DNA from 4 places in the Thioalkalivibrio sp. ALD1 genome. Region 3 is predicted to be linked to each of the others. Evidence: predicted binding sites of a transcription regulator. Region 3 holds the regulator's gene; each other region holds the start of a gene.
What was found. Region 3 encodes FliA, which starts transcription of late flagellar genes. Its sites were predicted from a motif close to GCTAAAGTTNNNNNNNNNNCNGCCGATA; they were not measured.

Region 1 (7,553 bases), on a different contig from region 3:
CGCCCGGGAGAACGGCGAGCGCCTGTTTCCGCCCGCCGAGAGCCGGTAACCCGGCCACAAAAAAGCCCGGGACCGTTTCCGGACCCGGGCTCAACGTCGGACGGCTCGAGGCTTACACCTTGAACTGCCCCACTCGCTGCTGCTGTTCGGAGGCCAGCTTGGACAGCTCCTCCGAGGCATTGCGGATCTGTTCCGATCCGGCCGCGGTCTGATCCAGCACCTCAGTCACGTTGGCGACGTTGCGGTTGATCTCCTCGGCCACCGTCGACTGCTCCTCGGCGGCACTGGCGATCTGCGTGTTCATGTCGCTGATGCGGGTGACCGACTGGGTGATCGCGGTCAGCGATTCGCCCGCCAGATTGACCTGCTCCACGCTCTGATGCGCCTTGGAACGGCCATCTTCCATCGCCTGCACCGCCTCGCGGGTACCGCTTTGCACCCGCTCGATCATCTGCTGGATCTCGTGGGTCGAGTCCTGCGTGCGACTGGCCAGGGTCCGGACTTCGTCGGCGACCACCGCGAAACCGCGACCCTGTTCGCCCGCACGCGCCGCCTCGATCGCCGCATTCAGCGCCAGCAGGTTGGTCTGGTCGGCGATGTCGCCGATCACTTCCAGGACCTTGTTGATCTCCTCGGCATCCTGCGACAGACGGCTGACCACGTCGGCAGCACCATCGACCTGCTGCGACAGCGCATTGATCGCGGCCACGGTGCGCTGCACCACCTGCTGACCCTCGTTGGCGTCCTGGTCGGTGTTCTGAGCCGCGGCGGCGGCGTCCGCCGCGTTGCGGGCCACCTCCTGCACCGTTGCCGTCATCTCGTTCATGGCCGTGGCCACCTGATCGATCTCCGACTTCTGCCGCCGCACCTGCTCGTTGGTTTGCTCGCTGGTGGCGGACAGCTCGTTCGCTGCCGCGGCAACCTGATCGCCACCGGCCGCAACCGTGGACACGAGGCCCCGGATCTTCGTGACGAAGTTGTTGAACGCCTCCGCCAGCTCTCCGAGTTCGTTCTTTCCAGAGACCTCCAGCGTACGGGTCAGGTCGCCCTCGCCTCCCGCGATATCGTTCAGGCGGGCCACCGTGCGGTTCAGGGGACGAACGATGCTGCGAGTCAGGAGCCAGGCCAGGAGCGCACCAAGCGCCACGGCAATCACGCCGACCGCAACCACGGTACCGGTCGCATTGCGTGCCATCACCACATATGCGCTACGGTCCACCATGACCTCAAGCACACCCACTACATCACCGGAGAAGTCTGTAACGGGACGCGCCACCACGGCCATGGGGGTACCTTCATAGGTCACGTTGCGCACCAACTCTTCGCCCTCCATGACCTCACGCATTTCGGCATCACTGAAGGTCGGATCACCACTGATCGTGCCGCGGAAACGGCTGAACGAACGGCCATCGCGCAGATAAAGCGCGACCGGCGAGTTCGTATCCGCAGTGAATTCCTCGAAGAAGGAGTCGCCGAACGACAGACCAAACTCCACCGAGCCGACGTGGTCGCCGTTGTGTTCGATGGGCACAACCCCGCGAATGCCGAGACCCGCCACGCCTTCCTCAAGCCCCGAGATCGGGGTGCGCTTCTCGTTGGTGTCGACCACCGTCTGGCGGAAATCGGACAGGTCGTCACCATAGTTGTCGGGCGAGTGCACGCGCAGGAACGACGTCGCCGGTGGGGTGTGGAACTGGTATTGATGCACCCCGTAGCGCTCGCTCAGCGATGCGAAACTCGGGACGGTCATCTCGGCCAGGCGCTCGCGATCGCCCGCCGCCATCGCCTCCTCAATGTCGGGGATCTTCGCCACGGTTTCCGCCATCGCAGTGGCCCGCGCGGCCTCCTGGTCCAGCCGGCCGACCAGCTGCGCGGCCAGATCAGTCAGCTCGCGCTGTTCGGCACGGTCGGCCATGGTGCCAAGGCTGTTCATCACGACCACGAGCGTCAGGATCACGGCCAGCAAGACGACCGCGATGATCCCGACCATCAGCCGGACCCCGATTCGGATGTTATCGAACATGTTGAAGACTCTCCCCAAGTTAAGGCGTTGCGGACTCGCGGCATCCTTGCTGCGGCTGTTCACCGACGATAGCGGCGGCGAAGCATAAAACTTGAGGGGCGTCACAGGAAGTCGAGCACCCGGGGAGATGGCCTACTGGCCCATCAGCATCATCTCGGCAAAGGCATATACAGCGAGGGTGACCATGGCAATCGCCACCAGCGAGAGCAGTGCTCCGCCGCGCACCATGTCCACCACCCGCAGTCGGTTGCTGGCGAACACGATGGCGTTCGGTGGCGTGGCGACCGGCAGCATAAAGGCCACGGAGGCCGCGAATGCCACCGGTAGCGCAAGAAGCACGACCGGTACTTCCATGCGCATGGCCAGCGCGGCCACCAGCGGTAGCAGCGTGGCGGCCGTGGCCGTATTGCTGGTCACATGCGACAACAGCATGGTCACCACGACGGCCCCGGCGATGATCAACAAGAGGGGCCACGTCTGTGCGGCACCGAATCCTTCTGCCGCCAGCTCCGCCAGGCCGCTCGCCTCGATGGCCGAACCCAGGCTGAGACCACCGCCGACCAACAGCAGGACGCCCCAGGGCAGCTCGCGCGTGTTGTCCCAGGCCAGAAGCCGGCGCTGCTCCTGCGCTCCGGAAGGCAGCAGAAACAGCAGCCCGGCCCCCAGGATGGCAATGCCGGCATCGGTCAGGTGGATCGGCAGGACATCTTCCAGGAAGGGGCGCGACAGCCACGCCAGCGCCACCAGCAGGAAGACGCTCGCCACGCGGTACTCGGCACGCGACCACGCCCCGATCTCGGCACGCCGTTCGTCCATCATCGCCCTCAGCCCTTCCAGACGCACACGATGAACCTGGAAGACCCAGCGTGTCAGCAACCACCAGGCCAGCAGCAGCAGACCGATGGCCAGTGGCAGGCCCAGCATCATCCACTGGACAAAGCCGATCTCGATCCCGTGCCGATCGCCCAGATAGGCGGCAGTCAGCGCATTCGGTGGAGAGCCAATGATGGTCGCCATACCCCCAATATTGGCGGCGAATGCGATGCCCAGCAGGAGCGCGAGCGCGGGCCGCCGTGAACCGGAGCCGGCACCGTTTCCCGCAATTTGCGTATCGCGCTCCACCAACGCCAGGACCGACAGGGCAATCGGCAGCATCAGCGCGGCGGTCGCCGTGTTGCTGACCCACATCGACAGGCCCGCGGTCGCCAGCATGAAGGCCCCAACAAGGAGATGCAGGCGATCACCAGCACGGCCGACGATCGAAAGAGCAATGCGCTGATGGAGCCCCCAGCGCTGCACCGCCAGCGCGATCGCAAAGCCCCCCATGAACAGAAAGATGATGGGATTGGCATAGGGCGCGGTGGCCTCGTCCATCGGCATCACGCCCAGCAGTGGCAGTAGTGCAATGGGCAAAAGTGCCGTCACGGGCAGCGGAAGGGCTTCGGTAATCCACCAGATGGCCATGAACAGGGTCAGGCCCAGCACCCACCAGGCCTCGCTTCCGATTCCCTCGGGAGGTGGAGCAAGCAGGAACGCCAGCATGACAAGCGGCCCCAGCACAAGCCCCACGCGGCCGCGCCAGCCGTACGCACTGCGAGGCGGGCTCCTGTCCGCTTCCGGGGTTTCGGCCGTGGTTTGTCGATCCGTATCGTGCGGGGGCATACCCTGGCTCCTTCACACTTCCGCCGACCGATAACCAAGCCACACCATCGGAAATTGCATCGCCCGGGCAACGTGACTATCGTTGACGGGTTTACTGGCATGGCCGCCAACGGTCGGCCAGCCGCAGTCTCGCATGTTTTTTTACAAGGAGTCTTTCATGGCCTACGAACTGCCCGATCTCCCCTATGCCAAGAACGCGCTGGAGCCGCACATCTCCGCCGAGACGCTGGAATACCATCACGACAAGCACCACGCGACCTACGTGACCAAGCTGAACGGCCTGCTGCCGGGCTCCGAGTTCGAGAATGCCTCGCTGGAGGACATCATCAAGAAGGCCCCGGCCGGCGGGATCTTCAACAATGGTGCCCAGGTCTGGAATCACACCTTCTATTTCAACTGCATGGGCCCGAACGGCGGCGGCGAGCCGTCCGGCAAGCTGGCTGACGCCATCAACAACGCGTTTGGCTCCTTTGATGCCTTCAAGGAGAAGTTCAACGAGGCCGCGGTCGGCAATTTTGGCTCCGGCTGGACCTGGCTGGTGCAAAATGGCGACGGTTCGGTCGAAATCGTCAACACCTCCAATGCGGCGAACCCGATGCGTGATGGCAAGACCCCGCTGCTGACCTGCGATGTCTGGGAGCATGCCTATTACATCGATTACCGCAATGCGCGTCCGAAGTATCTGGAGAATTTCTGGACCGTGGTGAACTGGGATTTCGTCGCCCAGCAGATGAAATAAGTCGCGCAAACGCGATCGGGTGCCGCCCAGGGCGGTACCCCGGGCAGAAGCCGGCGGCTCGCTCGCCGGCTTCTTCATTTGGGAGAAACTTACGATGACTGACGTCCTGCAGAACACTTACAGCCGTCTGCCGGTCGCCTTCGAACGGGGGGAAGGCGCCTGGCTCTGGGATACCGAGGGCAATCGCTACCTTGATGCCCTGTCCGGCATTGCGGTCTGCGGCCTTGGACACGCTCACCCGAAAGTGGCGCATGCGATCTGCGACCAGGCCCAGACGCTGGTACATACCTCGAACCTGTTCCGCATCCCCTTGCAAGAGCAGCTGGCGCGCCGGCTGTGTGCACTGTCCGACATGAACCAGGCCTTCTTCTGCAACTCTGGCGCAGAGGCCAACGAAGCGGCGATCAAGCTGGCTCGCCTGCATGCCCGCCGCCGGGGTGTCGAAAAGCCCAAGGTCATTGTGATGCATGGCAGCTTCCACGGCCGCACCCTTGCAACCCTGTCGGCCACCGGCAACGAAAAGATCCACGCCGGCTTCGAGCCTCTGGTGGAAGGGTTTGTGCACATACCCCATGGTGACGCCGACGCTGTCGAGGCCCTGGCGAACGATCCGGACGTGGTCGCCATCCTGGTGGAGCCCATCACCGGTGAAGGCGGCATCCACGTACCCCCGCCCGGATATCTGAGACGCCTGCGCGAGCTGGCCGACCAGTACGACTGGCTGCTGATGCTGGACGAAATCCAGGCCGGGATCGGCCGCACCGGACACTGGTTTGCATTCCAGCACGAAGGCATCACGCCCGACGTCGTGTCACTCGCCAAGGGTCTGGGTAACGGCATCCCGATCGGGGCCAACCTGGTGGCCGGCCGTGCGTCCGGACTGTTCACGCCAGGTACCCACGGCACCACCTTCGGCGGCAATCCGCTGGTCTGCCGGGCGGCCCTGGCCGTGCTCGATGTGATGCAGGACGAGGGCCTGTGCGAGGAGGCCGCACGTCAGGGCGAAACCCTGCGTCGGCGACTGGCCGACCGGCTGGAGGGCAAGGCCGGGGTGGTCGCCGTGCGCGGCCGAGGCCTGATGATCGGCGTCGAACTGGATCGCCCTGCCGGGTCCCTGGTCCAGGCGGCTTTGGCCGAGGGGCTGATCCTCAACGTGACGGCGCAGCGAGTGATCCGGCTACTCCCGCCACTCATTGTGGACGACGCCCAGGTCGAGCAGATCGCCAGCACCGTGGCCGCGCTGGTCGACTCGCTGCTCGCGTCCGAAGTATCCCAGGAGGCACAGGCATGAAACCCCGCCATTTCCTGTCGTTCAAAGACCTCTCCGCGGACGAGACGCGCGCCGTGCTGGCACGTGCCGTCGAACTGAAGCGCCAGACCCACGCGGGCGAGCACCACGACACCATCCTGCGCGGCAAGACGCTGGGGATGATCTTCGAGAAGTCCTCCACCCGGACGCGCGTCTCGTTCGAGGTCGGCATGCAGCAGTTGGGCGGCAACGCCCTGTTCCTCTCCCCCCGCGACACGCAGCTGGGCCGCGGGGAGCCGATCGAGGACACCGCCCGCGTTCTTTCGCGCATGATCGACTGCGTGATGATCCGCACTTACGAACACGAGAAGATTGAGTTGTTCGCCCAGCACTCCTCGGTCCCCGTGATCAACGGCCTGACCGACCGGGAGCACCCCGCGCAGCTCCTGGCCGACCTGCAGACCTACCTGGAGCACCGGGGCGATATCCGGGGCAAGCGCGTGGCCTGGATTGGCGATGGCAACAACATGTGCCACAGCTACATGTATGCGGCTCACCTGCTGGACTTTCAGCTGGTGGCGGCCTGTCCCGAGGGCTACGACCCGGAAGAGGATGTCGTAGAGGCCACGCGCGACCATTTCGAGCTCACGCGCGATGCGCGCGCGGCGGCCGAGGGCGCGGACCTCGTGGTCACCGATGTCTGGGCCAGCATGGGCCAGGAACAGGAGAAGAGTGCCCGCCGCCGGGCCTTTGCCGGGTTCTTCGTGGACGCCGACCTGATGCGTCTGGCCAACGACGACGCCCTGTTCATGCACTGCCTGCCCGCGCACCGCGAGGAAGAGGTCTCCACCGAAGTCCTCGAAGGCCCGCAAAGCGTGGTCTGGGACGAGGCGGAAAACCGCCTGCATGCACAGAAGGCCCTGATGGAATTCCTGCTGACCCGCGGCAGCTGATCCAGAGCCGGCCCCGTCACGAAACTGACATAATGCCCGCATACACTCCGGCCCCACATTCTGGCCGGAGTCATGCATGCCGGATACCGACGTGACCGATACCGAGCTCTTCCTCAACCGCGAGCTGTCACTGCTGGAGTTCAACCGGCGCGTGCTGGATCTGGCGCGCGATCCGGACTTTCCCCTGCTGGAGCGCCTGCGCTACTTGAGCATCTCCTCCACCAATCTCGACGAGTTCTTCGAGGTCCGCGTGGGCTCGCTGCGCCAACAGATCGACCTGAACGTCCAGACGCCCGGACCGGACGGCCTGTCCGCGCCCGAGCAGTTGCGCCAGATCGCGCCCCGGGCCCACGCCCTGGTCGACGACCAGTATCGCGCACTCAACGACGAACTGATCCCGGCGCTGGCCGAGGAAGGCATCCATTTTGTGCGTCGCTCACACTGGAGCGAGCAGCAGAAGGCCTGGGTACGCCAGTTTTTTCACGAGCAGCTGCAGCCGGTCCTGAGCCCGATCGGGCTCGACCCCGCACACCCATTCCCGCGCATCCTGAACAAGAGCCTGAACTTTATCGTCACGCTCAAGGGCAAGGATGCGTTCGGCCGCGAGTCCGGGCGCGCTGTGGTCCAGGCGCCACGCTCGCTCCCGCGCCTGGTAAAGCTCCCGCGCGAAGTGGCCAGCGGCGATTCCGATTTCGTGCTGCTGTCGTCCATCCTGCACGCCCATGTCGGCGAGCTGTTCAAGGGCATGAAGGTCACCGGCTGCTACCAGTTCCGGCTGACCCGCAACTCTGATCTGTTCGTGCAAGAAGAAGAGATCGACGACCTGCTGAACGCCCTGGAGGGCGAGTTGCCAAGCCGCAACTACGGCGCCGGGGTACGTCTGGAAGTCGCGGACAACTGCCCGGACGAGGCTGCCCAGTTTCTGCT
Region 2 (7,553 bases), 220 kb from region 3:
ATGACCCCGATCCGTCCTGGACCGGGGTCCTACAACGAGGCCCTGCATCATGAAAAAACTACTGGCGCTGACACTTTGTCTGGCCGGAGCCCTTCCCCTGGCCGCACAGGCACAGCAAGGGTCCGCAGCCAATTTCGGTCCTTCCCAGGGCGACCGCGAATTCTCGCTGTCCGGCACCGGCAGCAGTGACCGCAAGTTCGACAATACGAGCTTCGGCATCTCCGGCGAGATGGGATGGTATCTGCGCGATCACTTCATTCTGGGGATTCGCCAGAGCGTCAACTACGCCAACATCGAAGGCGAGAGGCTGCGCGATGACTTCTGGAACGGATCAACCCGCGGATACGCCAACCTGCAAACGCGGGACGGCCGGCTGCGCCCGTTCGGTGGGGGCAGCCTGGGCGTGATCTATGGCGATGGCGTTCGTGACAGCGGCTTTGCCGGTCTGGAGGGTGGACTGAAGTACTACGTTCTGGAAAACACCTACGTACTGGGCCGGGTGGAGTATCAGTGGTTCTTCCGGCGTTCGAGCGACGCGGAAGAGGCCTTCCGCGATGGCGCCTTTGCCTACACCGTGGGGCTTGGCTACAACTTCTAGGGAGACGCTGATGTAATCGCACGTCCGCGTTGGTGCCCCCTGTTTTCCGAGACAAGGCGCGTCGTGCAGCGGGTAGTGGTTCTACCCGCAAGCGGCGCAACGCAGGATCGGGGAACAGGGGGCACCAACCCCACAAGCCATTGAAAGCAGGGGATCGGCCGCCCGTTGTTGATCAAAAACGGGCGCGGGAACGGCGTTGCGGTTCCCTTGTGCAGAATGACTGCACGGCAGTCACCGCGCCTTGTTCGCACGCAAAAGCGACTCGAGCGCGGACGTGCGATTACATCAGCGTCTCCCTAGCCACAATCCGGCGAATGATGCTCGGGGCCGGGTCTACCAGACGAACGCCAACAGGCCGGCCCCGAGACACACCACAACGACCGGGACAATCGTCTCCCGCACCACCTGTCCTTCACGTGCCTTCAGTCCGCAGGCCGCAGCCGCCATGGCGATGTTGTGCAACGAGATCATGTTGCCCACCCCGGCCCCGATCAACTGCAGGGCGAGGATCGAAGGCAACGACAACGCGACTACCTGCGCCGTATCGGCCTGAAGACGCGCAAAGAGAAGGTTGGAGACCGTCGCGCTACCGGTCATGAACGACCCCAGCGCTCCCAGGAATCCACTGAAGAGCACAAACGTACCGCCCAGCCACTCGGCCAGCCCTTGCCCCAGCACCTGCGGCATCGAGGGCAGGTCCGCCCCGTTGAGCTCCGACATCAGCAGGATCTGAGTCAGTCCGATGATGAACATCAATACGATCGCGGCCGCCCGCAGCTTGCGCCCGGTGGACACCACGGCCTCCCCCAGTGTGACCCGCCCGACGCGAAACAGGATCAGGGCGGTCACCAGCGCCAGGGCAAAATAGAAATACGGCGTGTACAAAGGCGCCAGGCTCTGCCCCAGCTCCACCCCCCGAAACTCGCCCAGCGACCAGCGAACGGATTGCAGTGCCTCTCGCAAGGGCATCACCGTGCGCGAGGCGATCAGGGCCACCGACATTACGGCGAATGGCACAAAAGCAGCGAGCACGCGTTTGACCGGGGCGGACTCGGACTCGGTACGGCGTTGTCCTTCCGGCAGCAGAAACCCTTTGTGCGCGGCCAGCGCGATGACGACCATCGCCACAACGCCGCCCACGATCGAGGGCAGTTCCGGCCCGATCAACCACGCCACCAGTACGTACGGGATACCGAATGCAAGAGCGGAGAACACCGCAAACGGGACGAATTCGCGAAAGCGCCCCTTCTCCTCCCCCAGGGTGGCGACCCAGATCATGAAGGTCGTGATGAACACTGCCAGCACCGCCAGAATGACCGCCGTGCGCACGACTGCTTCCTGCACGACCGCGTCATCCAGACCCAGCCCTGCGAAGCCGATCACGACCGGGGTACCGGCCGCGCCAAACGGCACGGCCGTACTGTTCCCGATCAGGGCAATCGCCACCGCCTTGAGGGGCTTCATCCCAAAATAGACGAGTAGCGGCGCCGCCAGCACGGCCGGGGTCCCGAACCCGGCAATCCCCTCGACGAAGCCGACCAGGCCCCATCCCAGAAGCATCGCCAGCACCCGCTGGTCGCGCGACACGCTTGCGATGACCGACTGGATCGCATCCATGTGACCCGTAGCGATCATCACGTTCAGCACGAGCAGCGCCACCGCCACGATCAGCATGACCTCGATGAACACCACACCGGCATCCAGCAGGCTCGCGCCGAGTACCTCGCCCGGCATCTGCCAGACCCACAAGGCAATAATCAACGTCGCCAGATAGGCCAGTGGGGCCGCCTCGTAGGCCGGCCGCCGCAATGGCACCAGCCAGACAAAGAGAACCACAAACGGCACCAGGGCTACCCAGAAAAGCATCATGTTCGCCCAATTCCCCAGCCGGATCTCGCGGAAGAGTGTGAACTGATGGGGTCCGACGCGTGAAGCGTCAGATCATGCCCACCCACCCTCAACGGGCATCCTCAACGACGCGGCCGAAGCGCTTCGCGCCCCACCACAGGACACGATGGCTCACCCACCAGACCAGTGCGCAGGCGGCCATCAGAACGCCGAGCCATACCAGCGGGTGCACGACGTCCTGGGGACGAGCCCAGGGGCCCAGCGCCCAGTTGACGTTCGCCTCGGGGGTCGACAGCAGGTACGACAACACCAATACGCCCCAGCCAACCACGATCCACAACCGCCCCGCCAGCGGGTCATATCCCAGGCGCCAGACCATCCACAACAGTACGAACGGCAGTGGCAAGTGGTACAGCGAAAGCAGCCGCAGATAAAGCGGATAGTCCGGCTCGAACATGTAGGCCACGAAGTCAAAGGGCGGGTTGCCCAACAGCACAAGACCCAGCAGGAAGTCGATTACCCAGCCCATCTCCAGCAGCACCACCCCCACGGCCAGCATGCTGGCCAGCCGCCGACTCTCGAACCAGGCCGCGACACACCCGGCAATCAGCGCAAAGTTGGACAGCCAGAGGAAATTGAGCCACCCGTAGTGGACCGCGTAGACCGGCACCAGGACGCAGACAAACAGCAGGTAAGCGATCAGAAACCACCGAGGAAACAAAACGCAATCACCTGTCGTGTGGGGAAACCCTGATTGTACGCATATTGGCGTCGCGAACCCGGAACCCGAGTGTTTGCTTCGCGCGGAGCATCCACCTGTGCGTATGATGGAAAGCGACGTCGAACCGCGGGAGAACCGGCGCGTGCGAACCTGGATTGTCATTGGCGCGACACTGGCATTGACCGCCTGCGGCACCCTGCCCCCAACCGCCGAACAGGCACGTGATGTGCCCTACACCTGTGACCGCGGTCCCAACCTGACGGCGACGTTCAGCGGCAGCGAGGCCGCGTTGCGTTTTGGGCGCTCCAGGGCCGTGCTGCAGGCGACCGAAGTCGCCTCCGGGGCACGCTATGCCAACCCCGACGAGCAGATCGTCTTCTGGACCAAGGGAGAGGCCGCCATGCTGGAGTTTCACGGCATCTACTGGACCTGCCAGGTGCACCAGCCCAATGCCGGTACCGCTACTCCGGCGCCACCGGCACCACGGCACTGGAGTGCCTCGGCTCGTGCTCCTGAATGAATGCCTCGAGGTGCCCGAGGACCTCCCCGGCGCTCGAAAAACCGCCTTCATTACACTCGACCGAGCCATCCAGGTAGGGCCGCATACCCTCGCTGATAGTGGGCGTATACCCGACCCCGGTGCTCGCCAGCAATTCCGTGTCCAGACGCCCATCAGCACGAATACGCTGAATCTGAAGCACCGCGATCTCCTCGGACGTCACGCGGTCCTCGCGCACCAGGAGCATCTCGCCGTTGTCGCATTCGATCACCTGTCGGGCCCCCTCGCGGGCAGTCTGCGCCATCTGGTGTTCGTAGCTCAGCGCTTCGGGATCCTGCATCATCACGCGAGCTCCCTCGAAGGCCAGCGCCACCAGCAACAACAACCCCGCCACTCCGAATAGCGCCGCAGCCAGACGCCGTGACCACCCCAGCGCCAGCACGATGACACCGCCCAACAGCAACACAGGCGTTAACCATTCAAAGGCCCGCGCCAGTGCCACGGGCATAAAATCGATTCCACCGCCGAGACCCAGCAAGACCGTCACATAAAGCCAGACGATCCCCAGGCCGACCCCAAGCAGGATCGCGAGCAGCGTCCGCCAGAAGGGTGAATGTCGGCGACCGGGTTGTGTATCCGCCATGGCCCTCTCCCAATGCAGTCCAATCGACGCAGCCTAAGGAAACACGGGCCAATGTGCACGTTTGCGCCGCGCCCCCGCGGATGGACCAGCGCTTGCCTGGATTCAAGTTCGTTCAACACAGGCCGTTAACCTGCTGTAGCCGGGAGAGTTCGGCTGCGGAATCCGGCCCGTTGCCGGATCGCCCTTGCGGCGAGCGAGACTCCACAACATGGCCCAGGTGTTGAGTGTTTCCACCAATCTCCTGTCGCTCAATGCCCAGCGCCACCTGCGTCAGTCTCAGGCGGCCCTGCAAACGGCCTTCCAGCGCCTGTCTTCGGGGCTGCGCATCAACTCCGCCCGTGACGACGCGGCCGGGCTCGCCATTTCCGAACGCTTCACGACCCAGATACGCGGCCTGAATCAGGCCATGCGCAATGCGCAGGACGGCATCTCCCTGGCCCAGACCGCCGAAGGCGCGCTCGGCTCCATGACCGCGAATCTGCAACGCGTACGCCAGTTGTCGGTACAGGCCGCCAACGCCACTCTGTCGGTTTCCGACCGCAGCGCCATTGACCGCGAAGCGCGCCGACTCCTGGCCGAGAATGACCGGATCGCCACCCAGACGACCTTCAACGGTCGGCGCCTTCTGGACGGCTCTATGGGCACCGCGCAGTTTCAGATTGGGGCCAATGCCGGACAAACCCTGTCCATAGACCTGGGCGACAGCATGCGCACCCGCTTTATCGGTGCCGTATCCAGCGCCTATTCGGAAAGGCTGGACACCGCTTTCGCTAACGGGTCTTTGACTGTGGACCAGGACTTCTCCATCACCGTTGGCGCACGTGACCCAGTCCACGTTCCCTCAGGGACCTATCGAAGCCCACAGGAACTGGCAACGGCGATTGATCGCGCCCTGGGATCCACCGCACGGGCGGTCCTGACCGACGACGGCCGACTGAACCTGATCGCCCGCGAGTCCCTGACCCTCTCCGGCGAAGCCGCGCTCACTACCCTCCGGCTGCCGGCGACGACCGCGCCCGCGGGGAGTCTGGACAGCATCGACCTGTCCTCGCGCCAGGGGGCGAGCGACGCCCTTTCGCGCCTGGATGCTGCGCTGGATGCGGTCAACGCAAGGCGCAGCCAGTTCGGGGCCATCCAGAACCGCTTCGAGTCGACCATCAACAATCTCGGCACGACCAGTGACAACCTTGCGGCGGCCCGCAGCCGCATACGTGATGCCGATTATGCGGCGGAGGTTACACGGCTGGTGCGCGCCCAGATCCTGCAGCAGGCCGGCATCGCCGTGCTGACCCAGGCCAACGCACTCCCACAAAACTTCCTGCGGCTGCTCCAGTAATTACCAACAGGCTAGCGCCTACTCCCCTGCGGGGTGTGCAGCCGCCCCGGCGAATTCGGGTCCCCGCACATCGTCGTCGGTCCACCCGCGATCGCGATCACGGCCGGTGACCCACCATTCGTGTACAAACAGGCGAATCGGCCCGAGCACGCGTTCCTCGAAACGCGACGGGAGCGTGTACGGGCCGACCTCCTCGTACTCCAGGAAAGTGGTGTCGACATGCGCATTCCGCGTCGGCTCGAATCCCGTGAGGGTGATGTGCACCCGGTACAGAAGGTCCGTTTCAGGATGGATCCACATCACTACCTGATCCTCATCCGCCTTGCCAAACCCCGGCTGTATGGTCGCCAACAAGCGGCGGTACTCGACACCATCCTCGCGGCGATCCTCCAACCGCGTGATGGACTCAGCGCGGTGTTTTACAAAGGTCGGCCCGTAGTGGAACAGCTTGCCGGCATCGGTCGTCATCGCGGTCGCGCGAATCCGGTCCTCGTCGTCGCTGCGCTCGCCGTCGTAGTACAAGCGAATATCACGACCCTGCCGCACCACGGTCTTGGTACCCTCAGGCCCCGTGTAATGGACCGCGTAGAGCTGATCCGCGGGGCGATAGCGCTCCTCGCCCTGCCCACGGTAGCCGCCATCCGCCACCAGTGGTTGTACGCGCTGCACCATCCGGCCCCACTCCCCGTCCGTGGACTGGTTCAGGTCACCGGCATACGCGCGAAGATCCCCGCCATGCGCCGCCATCGTCCGGGCAAAGAGCTCCTCCGCGGTCAGCCCATCGGCAAACGGCTTTCCTGGATCCGGCTCCGGAAAGGTGGTCGCGCAGCCAGCCAGCAGTGTGAGCGCTGCGACCAGGACCCAGTGTCGAAATGAAACGGGCCTGATGTCCCGGCTTGAGGACAGTTTCATCGTTCGCACCTCTAACTGTGCATATTGCTTTCTTATAGGGTCTCGGCGCGCCGCGTTCAATGCACAGATCATGGGCAACAGGCGGCATCCAGGTATTTGACGACCCCCGGGGGATATTTCCTAACGTGGGGGCGTAGTGCTCAGGGATGAAGCTTCTCTTCCGAATCCACAAGGAAGGCAACAGGAGGACACCCCATGCACCATTACGACAACGTACCCGCAGTCAACTGGGATAACGGACAACACGCGACACAGGCGAAAATGCAGGTTCTGAAAAAAGAACCCGTAGTGCTGAACATGCCGGACGACATGGACTGGTCCGTCGACGACACGACATTCCGCTGTCGCCAAGACGGCGAGGCACTAATGGACTGCCAGGGCGGCGAACTGCTGCGCCACCTGGCCCGACAGAACGACATGCCTGGTCTGGAGCAGGTCGCAGAGGCCTGCGCGGAGTCCAAGTCCCGCGTGGACCTCCACCCCACAAGCCAACGCATCGTGGTTCACGAGTAACACCCTTTCCCGCCCGAGGCCGCAGCCATGCGCTTCGGGCATTTTCGAAGCGGAGCCATATCCAGGCCCTGTTAGCGGCTGATGGATGTGAACCGATACCCGTGCACGCCTTCCGATCGGCAGGTGCGTCACCTACCCTTGTAGATTCATGACGCCGCACCGGGTGGCCCATGGCCAACAGCACTCCATTCCGTCGCCCATCGACTGACAAACAGCGCCCACGGTTACTGTTTGCCGCCGCTCTCGTCTGGTTCCCTGGCCTTGCCCTTGCGTCGGAACCAATTTTCAGCCCAGCCGACATCCTGAACTGGGAGACCAGGGCCTTCGAAGGTGAAACGCAATACAAGTCCGTCGAAATTGACGGGCGCCATGCCGTCCACGCGAGTTGCGACAACAGTGCGTCCGGTCTCTACCTGAAAAAGACGATCGATCTCGAGCGGACTCCCATCCTCGAGTGGAGTTGGCGCGTGGACAAGACGTTCA
Region 3 (7,553 bases):
GTGCTCGCGATTGTCCAGGTCCGCCTCGAGAATCTGGCGGATCGTCTGCGGTTCGGAGCCATCAACCAGTAGCTGGAGTCCCTTGCGGGCAAACTCGTCGTTCTCTTCGTCGGCCAGGGTTTCAAGGCCGAGAAGCCCCTCCTTGCGTGCCACGTTGGACCATTCCACGATGCGTTCCAGCATCGCCTCGTTGTCGATCCGAGGAGGCTTGAAGGCCCAGGGCAGGATCCGCATCCCGTGCAGGAAAACCGCCATCCGGGCCTGTACCAGGGTGGCCCCGAGCGTCCCGAGCACCACGATCACGAACGCGGCCGCATTCCAGAGTGCACCCAGACCACTCCCTTTCGCGATGCTCCCCCCGAGCACCGCGACGAGCCCCAGGGTGACCCCGATGAGGCTCAGGATATCCATCTAGCAAAACCCCTTCACCAGTGCCGGGCCAACCTCCGGCAACGGGTACACCTGGTCCACCAGCCCAGCCTCTGCAACTGCGGCGGGCATGCCATACACGACCGACGTCGCGGCGTCCTGTGCCCAGACCTGCGCACCGGCGGCCTTCAGTGCCCGCGCACCCTCGCGACCGTCCGCACCCATTCCGGTCAGCACCACGGCCAACACCTGACCACGCAAAGCCTCCACCGCCGAACTGAACGCGGCATCCACGCTGGGCTTGTAGATCGTACCCAACGGGCTCTCGCTCACCCGCACCGTGGTCTGGCTACCGCGCTCCAGGGTGGTTTGCATCCCCCCGGGAGCCAGCAGGGCGACCCCCGGACGCATCACATCTCCGTCCTCGGCCTGCTTGACCCGGATCTGGCACATTGCATCCAGGCGTTCGGCAAACGCGGGCGTAAAGCTCGCAGGCATATGCTGGACCAGCAAAATCGGCTGCGGAAAATTCGCGGGTAGCCCTTTAAGGACCTCCTGCAGAGCCACCGGCCCACCCGTGGACGTCCCGATCAGCACGGCGCGAACCTGGCGCAACGGTACCGCCGGGCGGCTGACCGGCGGCGCCTGACGCTGCACCTCGGCGGCCTTGCGGTCCGCCTCTTCGCGGCGCGCCGACGGCCGAGCCTCCACCGCCGGCCGCACGCTTCCGGGTTCGCTGGCCGAGCGGGCCCGGCTGCGCGAAAGGCTGCGCACCCGTCGGCGCAACAACATGCGGGCGCTGTCTTCGTCGGACGCGATATCGCTGAAGCGCTTCGGTAGAAAATCGACCGCCCCGGCCTCCAGCGCATCCAGCGTCGCCTGAGCACCTTCGGTCGTCAGGCTCGAGAACATCAACACCGGGCGGGGATTTTCCGCCATGATCCTGCGCACAGCGGTAATGCCATCCATTACCGGCATCTCGATGTCCATGGTCACGACATCGGGATCCAGTTCCTTGACCTTGCGAATCGCCTCCTCGCCGTTTTCCGCGCTGCCGACGACTTCAATACCCGCGTCGGAATCCAGAATCTCGGCGATGCGACGGCGGAAGAACCCGGAGTCGTCCACCACCAGTACCTTTACTGGCATTCTTAGCCCTCGACCGTTTGTGCGGGACGCCGGGTGCGGCCCGCCGACGGGAGCTTGTGCGTCAGCAGGCCCACCAGATCGGCGACATCCAGGATCAGCGCGATCCCACCGTCACCCGTGATCGTGGCACCCGCCAAACCCTTGACGCCCTGCAGATTCTGCCCCAGTGGCTTGATGACCACCTCTTCCTGTCCCACCAGATCATCGACCACCAGCCCCACCTTGCGGTCTGCGGTATGCACCACGACCACATGCGATTCCGGTTTCGCTTCGGGGATAAATCCGGGCTTCAACCAACGCTTGAGATAATGAATTGGAAGCGCTTGATTTCTCACTACAATGACTTCCTGATCGTCCACGTAATGGGTCTTGGTCAGATCCAGGTCCAGGATCTCCGAGACGGACGCCAGCGGGATCGCGAATCGCCGCCCGTCGAGGATGACCATCAATGCAGGGAGAATCGCCAGAGTCAGTGGCAGCTTGACCCGCAGCGTGGTCCCGACGCCAATCTCCGAATCGATCTCGATGGTGCCATTGAGCTGCGAGATCTTGGTCTTGACGACGTCCATCCCCACCCCGCGCCCGGAAACATCCGAGATCTCGGTCTTGGTGGAAAAACCGGCCATGAAGATCACGTTGAAGGCCTCGCGATCGGTCATTCGCTCTGCCATGACCGGCTCCATCAGGCCCTTCTCTACCACCTTGCGCCGAAGGGCCTGCGGGTCCATGCCGCCGCCGTCGTCCTTGATCAGCAGCGCGATGTGATCGCCTTCCTGTGCGGCACCCAGTACGACCGTACCCTTGCGCGGCTTGCCCGCCTTTTCGCGCACTTCGGGGGTTTCGATGCCGTGGTCCACCGCGTTGCGCACCAGGTGGACCAGCGGATCCGACAAAGCCTCCACCAGATTCTTGTCGAGGTCGGTGTCCTCGCCAAAGATCTCCAGTTCGATCTCCTTGCCGAGGCTGCGCGACAAGTCCCGGATCACGCGCGGAAAACGATTGAAGACCTTGTTGACCGGCTGCATGCGGGTCTTCATCACCGACGTCTGAAGATCCGAGGTCACCAACGCCAGCGAGCTGATGGCCTTGCCCAGCTCGTCGTCCACATGCTGGCTGCGCAACATGCTCAGGCGGTTGCGGACCAGCACCAGTTCGCCGACCAGATTCATGATCTCGTCCAGTCGCTCGGTATTCACGCGCACCGAGGTCTCACCCTGAGAAGCCTGTCGGGAGCCGCCCGCAGCCGCCGGCTTGGCCGGCTCCTTGGCGGGTTCCGGCGCTGAAGACGGTTTGGGATCGTCGGCAGGTTCGGGCTTCGCGCTCGACTCTTCGGGGGCTTCGGCATCGCTGGCTTTTGCAGGTGAAGATGCCGGCGACGCACTGGCGGGGGGTCCATTCCCACGCGCCTGCAGTTCGTCCAGCAAGTTCTCGAACTCGTCGTCCGAGATCAGGTCTCCGCCACCATCGGTGGCCCCACCCTCACCGGATTCCGCGCCAGTCGACTCCCCGGAGCCGCTCGCCGCTTCGACCGCCTGCGGGGTACCATCGCCATGCAGCGTATCGAGCAGGGCTTCGAACTCGTCATCGGTGATTTCGTCATCCGCGCCCACCAGCCCCGAATCATCGCCTGCATCGTCACCTGCGGCCGTGGAGGTGGCTTCCACCTCGGCGGGGGGCGCCGGCTCAGGCTCAGGGGGTACATCTGCGGTCGGGGCTGCCTCGGATTCGGAGTCACCAGCCACGTCCTCGTTGTTGGCCATCTTCCGCAGGTCTTCGACCAGATCCGCCTCGGCCGGAGTAGGCTCCACCCCGGAACGCAGGTCGCCGAACATTACGTTCAGCGTGTCGAGCACCCGAAGCATAGTATCCATCAAGTGGCTATCGACACGCCGCTCGCCATTGCGCAGCAGGTTGAAGACGTCTTCCGCGTGATGACAGACCGTCACCAGCGCATCCAGGCTGAGAAAGCCCGCGCCGCCCTTGATCGTGTGGAAGCTGCGAAATACTGCGTTGAGCAGATCCCGGTCATCGGGATGCTGCTCCAGATCAATCAGCTGCTCGTTGAGCCCTTCGAGCAGTTCCCCGGCCTCAATCAGGAAGTCCTGAAGGATTTCGTCGTTGGGGTCGATGGCCATTCGGTCTCTCCATTCCGGTGAGGCTTGCCGTTTAAGGGATGGGTCCAGGGAAAGCGATGCCGATTATCGAATCGGCATCCCCTAGAAGCCCAGACTGGACAACAGATCGTCCACCTCGTCTTGTCCTTGAACGACATCTTGGCCGGAATCTTGAGTCTTCGGCACTGCCGGGCCATGTCCACGCCGGTCCGCTTCACGCTGCTCCGGGTCGCCCCCCATCTTCTTCTCGGCGGCCTCCACCGTCTCCATGCGCCCGCTCGACAGCCGGATCAACGAAACCAGATTCTCCTCGAGATCCGTCACCAGCTGAATCACCCGACGAATCACCTGACCGGTAATGTCCTGGTAGCTCTGTGCCATCAGCACCTCGGACAACAGGCGCCGCAGTTCCTCGGTGTCGTTGTTCGCCTGGGCGAAGAACTCATCGAGATCGCGGGCGAACTCGCGGAACTCGTCCACCGAGAGCTGGCGATTGCGAAAGCGCGTCCACTTGGCCGTCAGCACACCCGCCTGCTGGCTGAAAGACTCGGCGATCGGGAGGCTCGTCTCGATAGCGGTCAACGTCTCGTGAGCGGCCTTTTCCGTCATCGTGACCACATAATTCAGGCGTTCACGCGCATCCGGGATCTCGGCCTGGGTCAGCTCGACCAGTCGCGAATCACCGCGGAAGCTTTGCAGGGCCTCGTGGAGATCACGGGTCAGCTTGCCCAGCTCGTCAAACAGCTCGCGATCGTATGGCCGCGCCAGATCCTGAATCAGCCCCCGGGCGGCAACGTCATCGCCTGCTTCCAGAACCTGGACAAGCTCGCGTGCGCGTGCAAGCTGCTGCTCCTCCACCGATTTTTCTTGTTTGGTCATCCAAAGCCCCTTGCTCGCTCCCTACCCCGGGCGTGCTGACCGGGATCTACCCCTTGGCCACGGCGTTGCGCGGACCGCGGGTACCGCATTCAAGACCCCAATTACCCTTGGGATTCAATGCGTTCGAATATTTTGTCGATCTTTTCCCTGAGGGTTTCCGCGGTAAATGGTTTCACCACGTAGCCGTTCACACCCGCCTCGGCCGCCTCGACAATCTGATCACGCTTGGCCTCCGCCGTCACCATCAGCACCGGCATCGTCTTCAGCTTGTCGTCCGCACGCACCGCCCGCAACAGATCGATGCCCGGCATATTGGGCATGTTCCAGTCGGTAATCAGAAAATCGAAGTCACCGTTCTGGAGCATCGGCAGTGCCGTGCTGCCATCGTCGGCCTCTTGCGTATTGTTGAAGCCGAGATCACGCAACAGGTTCTTGATGATCCGCCGCATCGTGGAGAAGTCATCCACGATGAGAATTTTCATTCCCTTGTCCACAGGTCACTCCGGGATAAATTTTTGTGGGTACCAATGGCGTGGCTGTCAGAATAACTGCAAAGCCTCACCGTCTTCGAGCCAGGATCCCATGCGAGCGCGCAGCCGGATCACGGCCTGACTGCGAATCTGGCTGACGCGCGACTCCGTCACACCCAGAACCGCGCCAATCTCGCGCAAGTTGAGCTCCTCAATGTAATAAAGCGAGAGCACCAGGCGCTCGCGTTCGGGCAGATCCCCCAACGCAGCGGCCAACTCCTCGCGGAAAGCCCCCACCTCCATCGCTCTCGCGGGCGAGGCCTCCTGCCCTTCAACCACCCGGTCGGCATCGCCATCGGTGCCGCCCAGATCATCCAGTGCAAACAAGTGTGCGCCCGCATGGTCCTGCAGCATTGCGTAGTACTCGTCGATCGGCACCTCGAGGACCTCGGCGACCTCGCTACCGCGGGCCGCGCGTCCCTCCCGGGCCTCGACCGCCTGAATGGCCTCGGCGATCTTGCGACTGTTCCGGTGAACGGAGCGTGGCGTCCAGTCGCAGCGCCGCAACTCGTCGATCATCGCGCCGCGGATGCGAATACCGGCATAGGTGGCAAAGGTTGCGCCCTGCCCGCCCTCGAACTGCCGTGCAGCCTCCAGCAACCCGATCATCCCCGCCTGGATCAGATCGTCCACCTGCACCGAAGCCGGCAGTCGCGCCATCAGATGATGTGCGATGCGATGCACCAGCTCGATGTGCTCCGCGACGCGCTGCTCGTGGCCGGTTGCGGCCACGCTCTCGTATCCGGGGAGGCGATTACGCGACGACATCATGCACTCTGCAGCATTCGCTCGACGAAAAACCCGACGCCGCCATCAACGCCCCGCGCCACGGGCCAGCGATCGACGGTGCGCGCGAGTTCGGTGAAGGCCTTGGCCGCGGGGCTACCGGGATACTGCTGCACGACTGGTGCCCGCTTCTGCACGGCCTTGCGCAGATTCTCGTCCATCGGGATGTACCCGGCCAAGTCCAGGATGACTTCCGGCAGATAGTTGCCACAAACGGTTGCAAGTTTCTGCAGCAATCGCTCGGCACCAGCGCGATCCTGCACCATGTTCGTAACCAGACGGAAGCGCCGAATGCCATGATCTCGGTGCAGCACTTTGATCAGGGCGTACGCATCGGTAATCGAGGCAGGCTCGTCACAGACCACCACCAGGGTCTCCTGGACCGCGCGGCAAAAGGTCGTGACCGATTCCTGCAATCCGGCCGCGGTGTCGACCACGAGTACATCCAGCGGTTTGGAATAGGCACTGAACGCGTGGATCAACCCGTTGTGCTCGACTTCGGAAAGGTTGGCCATCGAAGCAATCCCCGAGGCCGAGGGGATGACCTTGATCCCCTCGGGACCGTCGATCAGGATGTCCTGCAGATCCTCGACTTGTGCGGTCACCAGATCGTGCAGGGTTCGCTCGGGCCGCAGTCCGAGCAAGACGTCGGCATTTGCCAGCCCCAGATCGGCATCGAACAGCATCACCTCGCGCCCCAGCCGTGCGAGCGCGACGGACAGGTTGACCGAAACGTTGGTCTTGCCAACCCCGCCCTTGCCGGAGGCGACCGCGATGACCTTCAGCGGCGAATTAGTGCGTGGCATAACGTCCCTTTCCCACCGGATGGATCATTTCCAGGACACCCGCATCCCGGCTGGTGCGCCTTGCCGCCTCGCTGCGAGGCGCGCTGGTGAAGTCCGCAAGGGTTTCGTCGGTCCATCGTTCATCGCGTGACATTCCGCGCGCGGGCCGACGCTCTTCGCCGAGCGCCCGCCGAGTCAGATCACCCGTCTCGACCCGATGGAAGTCTTCCGCGATCCGCTGGCCATCACTGACAAAGGTGAGTCCCAGATGCTGATCGAGCAATACCGACAACGTCTCCCCCAACTGTTCGGCTTCATCCAGTTTAGTCAGTACGAGCGCCGTCGGCTCCGTCTTGCGAAAAGCATCCAGCACCCGACGCAGCGCCGCGGCCTGGGTCGTCGCGGAGACGACCAGCCAGCTCTCGCAACGCACGCGACCCGGCCAGCCGGCGAACAGCGACTCGTCTCCCACCGTCGAGGGCGCCTGACCCGCGGTGTCGACCAGGACCAGATGTCCATCATCCAAACGCGCGGTCATGTCCCGCAACTCGCGCACGCCCTGCAACACCCGCAGCGACACCCCTGCCATAGTCGCAAAGGCCTGCAATTGACGGGTCGCCCCAATACGCTGTGAATCCAGTGTGACCAGCGTAACCGAATCCGCGCCCATGCGGCGGATTTGCCGCAGGGCGATGCGCGCGAGTGTGGTGGTCTTGCCCACTCCCGTAGGACCCACCAGTGCCAGCACACCCCCCTCGTCCAGGATATCCGGGTGGCGGGTGGCAATCGCCCCCGAGAGCCTGGCGCGCAGGCGCTCCCACGCCTGTTCCACGGTGCTGTCGTCGAGGATGCTCCCGGCGAGGCTGCGCGCCAGTGATTCGCTGAAGCCCCGGTCCATCAGGCGCGCCTTGCATTCCGCCGCAAGCGGATGCCGCGCCGCC
Region 4 (7,553 bases), on a different contig from region 3:
GATGGACAGGGACAAATCGGCGCCCTGGCGTTCCCAGCTGGCCAGTTGCTGGCACGCATGCCGAATCACCCATGCGCCGAGCGGCAGGATCAGACCGCTGGCCTCGGCGCTGGGAATAAAGCTGGACGGCGCCACGGAGCCCAATTCCGGGTCGTCCCAGCGCAGCAGGGCTTCAGCGCCGACAACGGCTCCGGTGTGAACGTCGATTACCGGCTGGAAGTGCAGTGCCAGCTGGTCATTTTCCAGCGCGCGCTTCAGGCGTTCCTGGAGTTGCTGTTCCGCGCGTACCTGGTCATCGAGATGCGCGGAATAAAAGGCGTAAGTATTGCGGCCGGTGCGCTTGGCTTCGTACATGGCCATGTCGGCGTAACGGACCAGCGTGTGTTCATCGCGCGCGTCCTCGGGGAACAACGCAATCCCGATGCTGGCACTCGAGGTGAACTGGCGGGCCGGCCCCGTGTGAAACGGCCGGTCAAACAGCTCCAGGATCTGCTGGGCCAGCTCTCCGATCCGCAGGCTGTCCGAAACGTCCGGGAGCAGGATCATGAACTCGTCGCCGCCAAATCGTCCGATAGTGGCATCGGCGCCAACGACGTCTTTCAGGCGCTGTGCAACCTCCCGCAGCAGTTCGTCGCCCTCGTGGTGGCCGAAGGTGTCGTTGATCATCTTGAAGTGATCCAGATCAAGCAGCATCACCGCGATCCGGTGGTGGTGACGGTTGGCATGGGCAATGCCCTGGGTGAGCCGGTCGTGCAGGAGCCAGCGGTTGGGCAGGCCGGTCAGGCTGTCGTGGGTCGCCTGGTGCTGGATGCGCGCTTCTCGGCGCTGACGGTCCGTGACGTCGCGAATAAAGGCCGTGATTCGATAGCCGTCCTCGTCCTCAAGGGCGTTGAGACTGATGTCGACCGGAATTTCCGAGCCGTCGAGCCGGCGCCCGCGCAGATCGGGTACCTCGCCCATGGTGCGTTCCGAGACGTTGTCGCCCTGCCGTTCGCGCATCGAACGATGATGTTCGCGCAGGCGCTCGGGAACCAGCGTCTCCACGGATTCGCCGATCAGGTGCCGGCGCGGGTAGCCAAACAGGCGCTCAATGTTGCGGTTCGCCATCAGGATGGTCCCGTTCGCGTCGGTGACCAGCACCCCGTCCGGGGCCGTGTCGATCAGTTGTTCATAACGTTTTTGGCGCAGTTCGACATCCTGATGGGCGGCTCTTAGCTGCTCCATGGGTGTGCGTACGCTTGCGATGAATACGCCCCAGTAGATCAGCGCGTAGCCCGCCACCTTGTAGACGTGGCCGAGCACGAAGAAGCCGTCGGACAGGCTGCCGTAGAGGGTGAAGAACACCTCGCTCGACATCAGGATCATGAGTGCGGCGGCCACCAGGGGCATGCCCGGGCGTTGCAGCAACTGTGGCCGCAGCAGGAGGATGAGCAGCGTTGCGGCATGCAGTGCGACCACCACGCCTTCCAGGGCGATCTTCACGGGTGTCAGCCCCTCGCCCGGGATGAACAGCGCCGGGATGCGGTGCTCGTGCCAGAGCCCAATCCACGCGAGGAATGCGACCAGGACCAGGGCTCCGGCCAGAAATGTCATAGGGGCCGGTTCGCGATTGCGTGCTATCAGCGGCAAGGCGACATATAACAGAAGCGCCAGGGCGGCAATGAGCCGGGCGGCGAGCCAGAAGAAGATCGTCTGCTGAGAAGAATTTCGGGTAATGAAATCCGGCATCTGCGGATAGGTCATCAGATGCAGGAAATCGAGCAAACCCACTGCGAGGAAGCCGGTGGCGAGGATCAGAGTGGCCAGCACCCGTCGCCGGTCGCGCACATGATAGGCCACCGCGAACACCCCGATCGCCACCACCACCGCGAACAGCTCGGTGGCTGTGTGGAACGCTGTCATGTGTTCCAGCGGAACCAGCGGCGGGACGGGGATCCCGGCCATCCACAGAAACACGGGCAGCATGAACAGGGCCAGCAATGCCAGCCAGGCCAGTGGCGTATGACGCACTGGCCATGAGCGGGGGAACGTTCTCATCCGGCCGCCATGCATCCACGTGCCCGCGAACGAGCTTGGCGATCTGCCATGCCGTTGGTGACCAGACCACGCGTGGCCCGGACGAACTCCTTCATCGTGCCCCTCCAGAGTCGGCAACGGACGATCAATTTGCTGGGTGTATGCCGTTGCCGCGAAGCACGCGCGTTTGACCCTTGGGCGAAATGGACGCATCTCTCGATGGTGCAGGCCGCCCGGCCTTCCCTGGCGCGATTATTCTTATATTCTTGGTAATATACGACAGTAATTAGAACAGGGGGTAGAGATCTTTAGTGTCGCGGTAGGATTTATCGGCGGAATAAGCTTGCTTTCGTGTCCCGAGCCCGTATAGTGGCCCCATCGAACGCCCCGCCCGTCAGCGTCCGTTCACCGATCCGGAACCTTTTCGGTTCCCGTCCCCCCGATTTCGTCATACCCCGATGGGCGCCCCTCGAGTACGAGTGGCGGGTAGCCGTTGGAGTATTGCATGTCTTCCGTTTCTTCCTTTGCCGACCTTGGGTTGGCCGAACCCCTTATGCGCGCGCTGGACCAGGCCGGTTACAAAACGCCGACCCCGATCCAGACCCAGGCAATTCCCGAAGTCCTGAAAGGCGGGGATCTGCTGGCCGCTGCGCAGACCGGGACCGGCAAGACCGCCGGTTTTACGCTGCCGATCCTGCAGCGACTGACTACCGGGCAAGCGCCCGAGCGCAAGCCAGGGCGTCCGCGGGCACTCATCCTGACGCCGACGCGCGAGTTGGCTGCACAGGTCCACGATTCCGTTCGTACCTACGGTCGCCACCTGTCGTTGAAGTCGATGACCATCTTCGGCGGGGTGAACATGAACCCGCAGATCAAAGCACTGCGGGGCCCGATGGATATCGTCGTGGCCACCCCGGGTCGTCTGCTGGACCATGCTGGCCAGAAGACGATCGACCTCTCCGGCGTGGAGATCCTAGTGCTGGACGAGGCCGATCGAATGCTGGATATGGGCTTCATCCGCGATATTCGCCGGCTGATTGCCCTGATGCCCAAGCAGCGCCAGAACCTGATGTTCTCGGCGACCTTCTCCGGCGAGATCCGTTCTCTGGCCTCGAGCCTGCTGAACAAGCCGGCAGAGGTCGACGTAGCGCCGCGCAACACCGCTGCCGAGACGGTGCAGCAGACGGTGCATTTGGTGGAGACCAGCCGCAAGCGCGAACTGCTGAGCCACCTGATTCGCAGCAACGACTGGGGCCAGGTGCTGGTGTTCACCCGCACCAAGCACGGAGCCAACCGCCTGGCACAGAAGCTGACGCAGGACGGTGTGCCGTCCGAGGCCATCCATGGCAACAAGAGCCAGGCGGCGCGTACCCGGGCACTCAAGCAGTTCAAGACCGGGGCCGTGCCGGTGCTGGTCGCCACCGATATTGCGGCCCGAGGGCTGGACATCGACCAGTTGCCGCAGGTGGTCAACTTCGAACTGCCGAATGTGCCGGAAGATTATGTCCACCGCATCGGGCGTACCGGTCGTGCCGGGTCCGTTGGTGCCGCACTGTCGCTGGTGGATGGCGAAGAGATGAAGCTCCTGAAGGGCATCGAACGCCTGATTCAGCGCCCGATCGATCGGATCGAAACCGAGGGTTTCGCGGCCCCGAAGCCGGCGGCCAACGATGGCAATGGTCATCGCCGTGGCGGCAAGCCGGGTGGCGGCGCACGCAATGGCAAGCCGCGCCAGGGCCGTGGGGCCAAGCCCGGCGGCAATCGCGGTGGTGGCCAGGGCCGTGCGGCGCAGGGCAATCGGGCTGCACGCAGCCGCTAGATTCCTCGCCGTTCTGACCGAATCCGCCCGCGTCTCCCATGGGGACGCGGTTTTTTTTGTGTCTGTAAACCTGTGTACTGAACTTGATCCGGATCACCTGCTCTTGGCGTCGCCCACGCGAAGATGGGCGCGCTATAAAGTACCGGCCAGCCCGGCCGTTATAGCGGGGAAAGGAGGAACCCCATGAACCGGCTTCTGAAGATCGGCGGACTGCGCCTCAAGCTCGTGATCCTTGTGATCCTTGTCAGCACCATCCCGCTTTCCATCATGGGCGGGGTAACCTTCCACGTGATGAAGGGCGATCTGGCAGCGGGCGTTGACGCCGCATTGGTGGACCAGCTGTGGTGGCTGCTCTGGGGCTTGTGGGTGGTGGCCTTTCTGGTCGCCTTGGCGATCGGCTGGTTCGCGGCCACGATGCTGGTTCGGCCCCTGGAGCGACTGGCTACGGGGCTGGAGGCAATCGCTTCGGGACAGGCGGATCTCGGCCATCGTGTCGAGATCACCACCGATGACGAAATCGGGCGTACCAGCACCGCGTTCAATGCGGTCATGGAGCGGTTGTCGGGCCTGATCACGCAGGTGGCGGATGCGGCTGACGGGATCGCCGCCTCGGCGCGCCAGCTGGAAGGCCGCAGCAACGAGTTGAGTCGCGCGACCAACGATCAGCGCTCCGATGTCGAGCAGGTGGTCACCGCGATGAACCAGATGTCGGCGACCGTGCAGGAGGTGGCCAACAACACCCAGAGCACGGCGGAAAGCGCCGGCCAGGCCACCCGCGCGGCCGAGGGTGGACGCAATGTAGTGCAGGCGACCCAGGGGTCGATCAATGCGCTGGCCAGCGAGATTCGCAAGGCCAGCACCGTCATCGACGAGCTGAAGGGCGACTCCGACAATATCGGGTCCATCCTCGAGGTCATCGAGGAGATCGCCGAGAAAACCAACCTGCTGGCCCTCAACGCCGCGATTGAGGCGGCCCGGGCCGGCGAGGCGGGCCGCGGCTTTGCCGTGGTCGCCGACGAGGTGCGCCACCTGGCCCAGCGCACCAACGATTCCACCGGCGAGATCCGCGAGATCATCCAGCGCCTGCAGGGTGCGGCCGGCAAGGCCGTGCAGGCGATGGAGGTCAGTCAACAGCAGGCCGAGTCTTCAGTCAGCAAGGCCGGCGAGGCGGAGGAGACGCTGGGATACATCCACGACTCCGTCACCACCATCGACGACATGACGCGCCAGGTCGCTTCGGCCACGGAGCAGCAGAGCCAGGTCGCCGAGGAGATTAACCGCAACATCCACCACATCAACGACATCGCGGTACGCAGTGCCGATGGCGCCCGCGAGATGCAGGAGGCCGTCGAGGCCCTGGAAGGCCTCGCCGAACGCCTGCAGGCCGAGGTAGCCGGCTTCCGCCAGCAACGCGCCTGATCTGGTTGCGGTCAGATCTGGTATACGGTCTGTCGCGTAGGGTGCCGTTGAGCGCAGCGAAACGCACCGTTCCAACGGCGGGGCTAACCCTGATGCGATTCGCTGCGCTCATCCGCATCGTACGGTGGGGTCTGGCGCCCGCTGGCGAGACAGCGCAGGCAGGCGGCGGACCGAAGCCACCGTAAACTCCAATGCGGCACCAGGCCCAGCCAAAACGAAGCAAGCAAGAGCCGGAGCGCTGGAGCCTGCTAGAAACAGCTAGCCAGCCCCAAGCTCACGCGCGGTCGCCGCATTCCAGCCGACGTACACGTCGTCGCCACGCTCGACGACCGGGCGCTTGATCAGCGTCGGATGTTCGAGCATCAGGGCGATCGCGCGCTCCTGGTCGATGGCCTCGCGCGCATCCTCGGGGAGCTGGCGCCAGGTGGTACCGCGCTGGTTGACGAGGGTGTCCCAGCCGACGGCATCCAGCCAGCGGCGCAACTGCGCCTCCTTGAGTCCGTCCTTGCGAAAGTCAACAAAGCGGAACTCCACGCCGGCCGCATCCAGCGCCCGGCGTGCCTTGCGCACGGTGTCGCAGTTGGCGATCCCGTAGAGGACGAGATCAGACATCGCGCAGCAGGGCGTTCAGGCCGACCTTGGCCTTGGTCTTCTCGTCCACGCGCTTCACGATCACCGCACAGTACAGCGAGTACTTGCCGTCTTTCGAGGGCAGGTTACCCGGTACCACCACTGCGCCGGCCGGCACGCGGCCGAACAGGATCTCGTCGTTCTCGCGGTCGTAGATGCGGGTCGACTGGCCGAGATACACGCCCATGGAGATCACCGCGCCTTCCTCGACGATCACGCCCTCGACCACCTCGGAGCGCGCACCGATAAAGCAGTTGTCCTCGATGATGGTGGGCGCGGCCTGCAGTGGCTCCAGCACCCCGCCGATACCGACGCCGCCGGACAGATGTACGTTCTTGCCAATCTGGGCGCAGGAGCCGACGGTCGCCCAGGTGTCCACCATGGTGCCTTCGTCAACGTAGGCGCCAATGTTCACGTAGGAGGGCATCAGCACCACGTTGGGGGCGATGTAGCTGCCGCGGCGGGCGGTAGCGGGCGGCACCACGCGCACGCCGCCTTCGCGAAAGTCACGGCTGGAGGTGTCGGCGTACTTGGACGGCACCTTGTCGTAGTAGTTGGTGAAGCCGCCCTTGATGAATTCGTTCTCGGCAATGCGGAACGACAGCAGAACAGCCTTCTTCAGCCATTCGTTGACCACCCAGTCGCCGCCCTTCTTCTGGGCGACACGCTCCTGGCCGCTGTCCAGCATCTCCATGGCTTCGTTCACGGCGTCACGGACGTTGGTTTCCACGTTGCGCGGGTTGATCTCGGCGCGGTGTTCGAAGGCGGTTTCGATGATGCTTTTGATATCCGACATGAAATGTCCTTTGTAATTATATAAAAATCGGTTCTATCGATAGAGTGAAACGATGCGTTCGGCTGCTTCGATGCAGGCGGCCGGTTCGGCGACCAGCGCCATGCGCACGTGTCCCGCCCCGGGATTGTGCCCGGTCTCGGGGTCGCTGCGGGAGAGGTAGCGCCCGGCCAGGACCGTCACCCCGGCTTCGGCATAGAGGCGGCGGGCGAAGGCCTCGTCGTCACCATCGGGGACACGCGGCCAGAGGTAGAAGCCGGCCTGTGGCCGCTCGACATCCATGACCTGCTGCAGGATCGGTACGACTGCCGCGAACTTTTCGGCGTACAGCGCACGATTGTCGGCGACATGGTCCTCGTCCGCCCAGGCGGCGCGACTGACGGCCTGGGTCGGGGGTGGCAGGGTGCAGCCATGATAGGTGCGATACAGCGTGAAGCGCTCAAGCAGGTCGGCATCACCGGCGACGAAGCCCGAGCGCAGGCCCGGAAGGTTGGATCGCTTGGACAGGCTGTGAAACACGATACAGCGCTCGAAGCCCGTGCGCCCCATGCGGGTGGCGGCGCCGAGCAGTCCGGCCGGCGGTTCGGCCTCCGGGTGATAGATCTCGGAATAGCACTCGTCGGCGGCGATCACGAAGTCGTGCCGGTCGGCCAGGCCAAGTAATTCCTGCATCGCAGCCTCGGACATGCAGGCCCCGGCGGGGTTTCCGGGGTTGCAGATGTACACCAGCTGTACTTCATCCCAGGTCGCTGCATCCACGTGCGAGAAGTCCGGCAGGTAGCCGCTCTCCGGGGCCAGATCATAGAAGGCCGGCTCTGCCCCGGCCAGCCGGGCCGCACCTTCGTAGATCTGGTAGAAGGGGTTGGGCATCAGAAC

Region 1: the regulator FliA is predicted to act here: its motif matches at 2,093-2,120, upstream of F623_RS0111155 (methyl-accepting chemotaxis protein).
Region 2: the regulator FliA is predicted to act here: its motif matches at 4,410-4,437, upstream of F623_RS0107240 (flagellin).
Region 4: the regulator FliA is predicted to act here: its motif matches at 3,969-3,996, upstream of F623_RS0110835 (methyl-accepting chemotaxis protein).

The regions. Positions count from the first base shown of each region.
Region 1 covers NZ_KB906246.1:121,895-129,447, forward strand. Annotated here, with positions in the region: gene F623_RS0111150 (amidohydrolase family protein) at 1-49, shown strand, start outside; gene F623_RS0111155 (methyl-accepting chemotaxis protein) at 113-2,023, opposite strand; gene F623_RS0111160 (DASS family sodium-coupled anion symporter) at 2,156-3,685, opposite strand; gene F623_RS0111165 (superoxide dismutase) at 3,843-4,424, shown strand; gene F623_RS0111170 (acetylornithine transaminase) at 4,519-5,715, shown strand; gene argF (ornithine carbamoyltransferase) at 5,712-6,626, shown strand; gene ppk1 (polyphosphate kinase 1) at 6,703-7,553, shown strand, end outside.
Region 2 covers NZ_KB906242.1:552,516-560,068, forward strand. Annotated here, with positions in the region: gene F623_RS0107215 (hypothetical protein) at 50-598, shown strand; gene F623_RS0107220 (L-lactate permease) at 932-2,467, opposite strand; gene F623_RS0107225 (hypothetical protein) at 2,556-3,167, opposite strand; gene F623_RS0107230 (MliC family protein) at 3,310-3,687, shown strand; gene F623_RS0107235 (hypothetical protein) at 3,629-4,309, opposite strand; gene F623_RS0107240 (flagellin) at 4,518-5,645, shown strand; gene F623_RS0107245 (hypothetical protein) at 5,664-6,422, opposite strand; gene F623_RS0107250 (hypothetical protein) at 6,753-7,070, shown strand; gene F623_RS0107255 (DUF3047 domain-containing protein) at 7,241-7,553, shown strand, end outside.
Region 3 covers NZ_KB906242.1:335,798-343,350, reverse strand. Annotated here, with positions in the region: gene F623_RS0106250 (flagellar motor protein) at 1-411, opposite strand, end outside; gene F623_RS0106245 (chemotaxis response regulator protein-glutamate methylesterase) at 412-1,518, opposite strand; gene F623_RS0106240 (chemotaxis protein CheA) at 1,521-3,653, opposite strand; gene F623_RS0106235 (protein phosphatase CheZ) at 3,735-4,511, opposite strand; gene cheY (chemotaxis response regulator CheY) at 4,613-4,993, opposite strand; gene F623_RS0106225 (RNA polymerase sigma factor FliA) at 5,051-5,812, opposite strand; gene F623_RS0106220 (MinD/ParA family protein) at 5,809-6,633, opposite strand; gene flhF (flagellar biosynthesis protein FlhF) at 6,620-7,553, opposite strand, start outside.
Region 4 covers NZ_KB906246.1:54,760-62,312, reverse strand. Annotated here, with positions in the region: gene F623_RS0110845 (EAL domain-containing protein) at 1-2,037, opposite strand, end outside; gene F623_RS0110840 (DEAD/DEAH box helicase) at 2,570-3,835, shown strand; gene F623_RS0110835 (methyl-accepting chemotaxis protein) at 4,019-5,254, shown strand; gene F623_RS0110830 (ArsC family reductase) at 5,513-5,866, opposite strand; gene dapD (2,3,4,5-tetrahydropyridine-2,6-dicarboxylate N-succinyltransferase) at 5,859-6,680, opposite strand; gene dapC (succinyldiaminopimelate transaminase) at 6,714-7,553, opposite strand, start outside.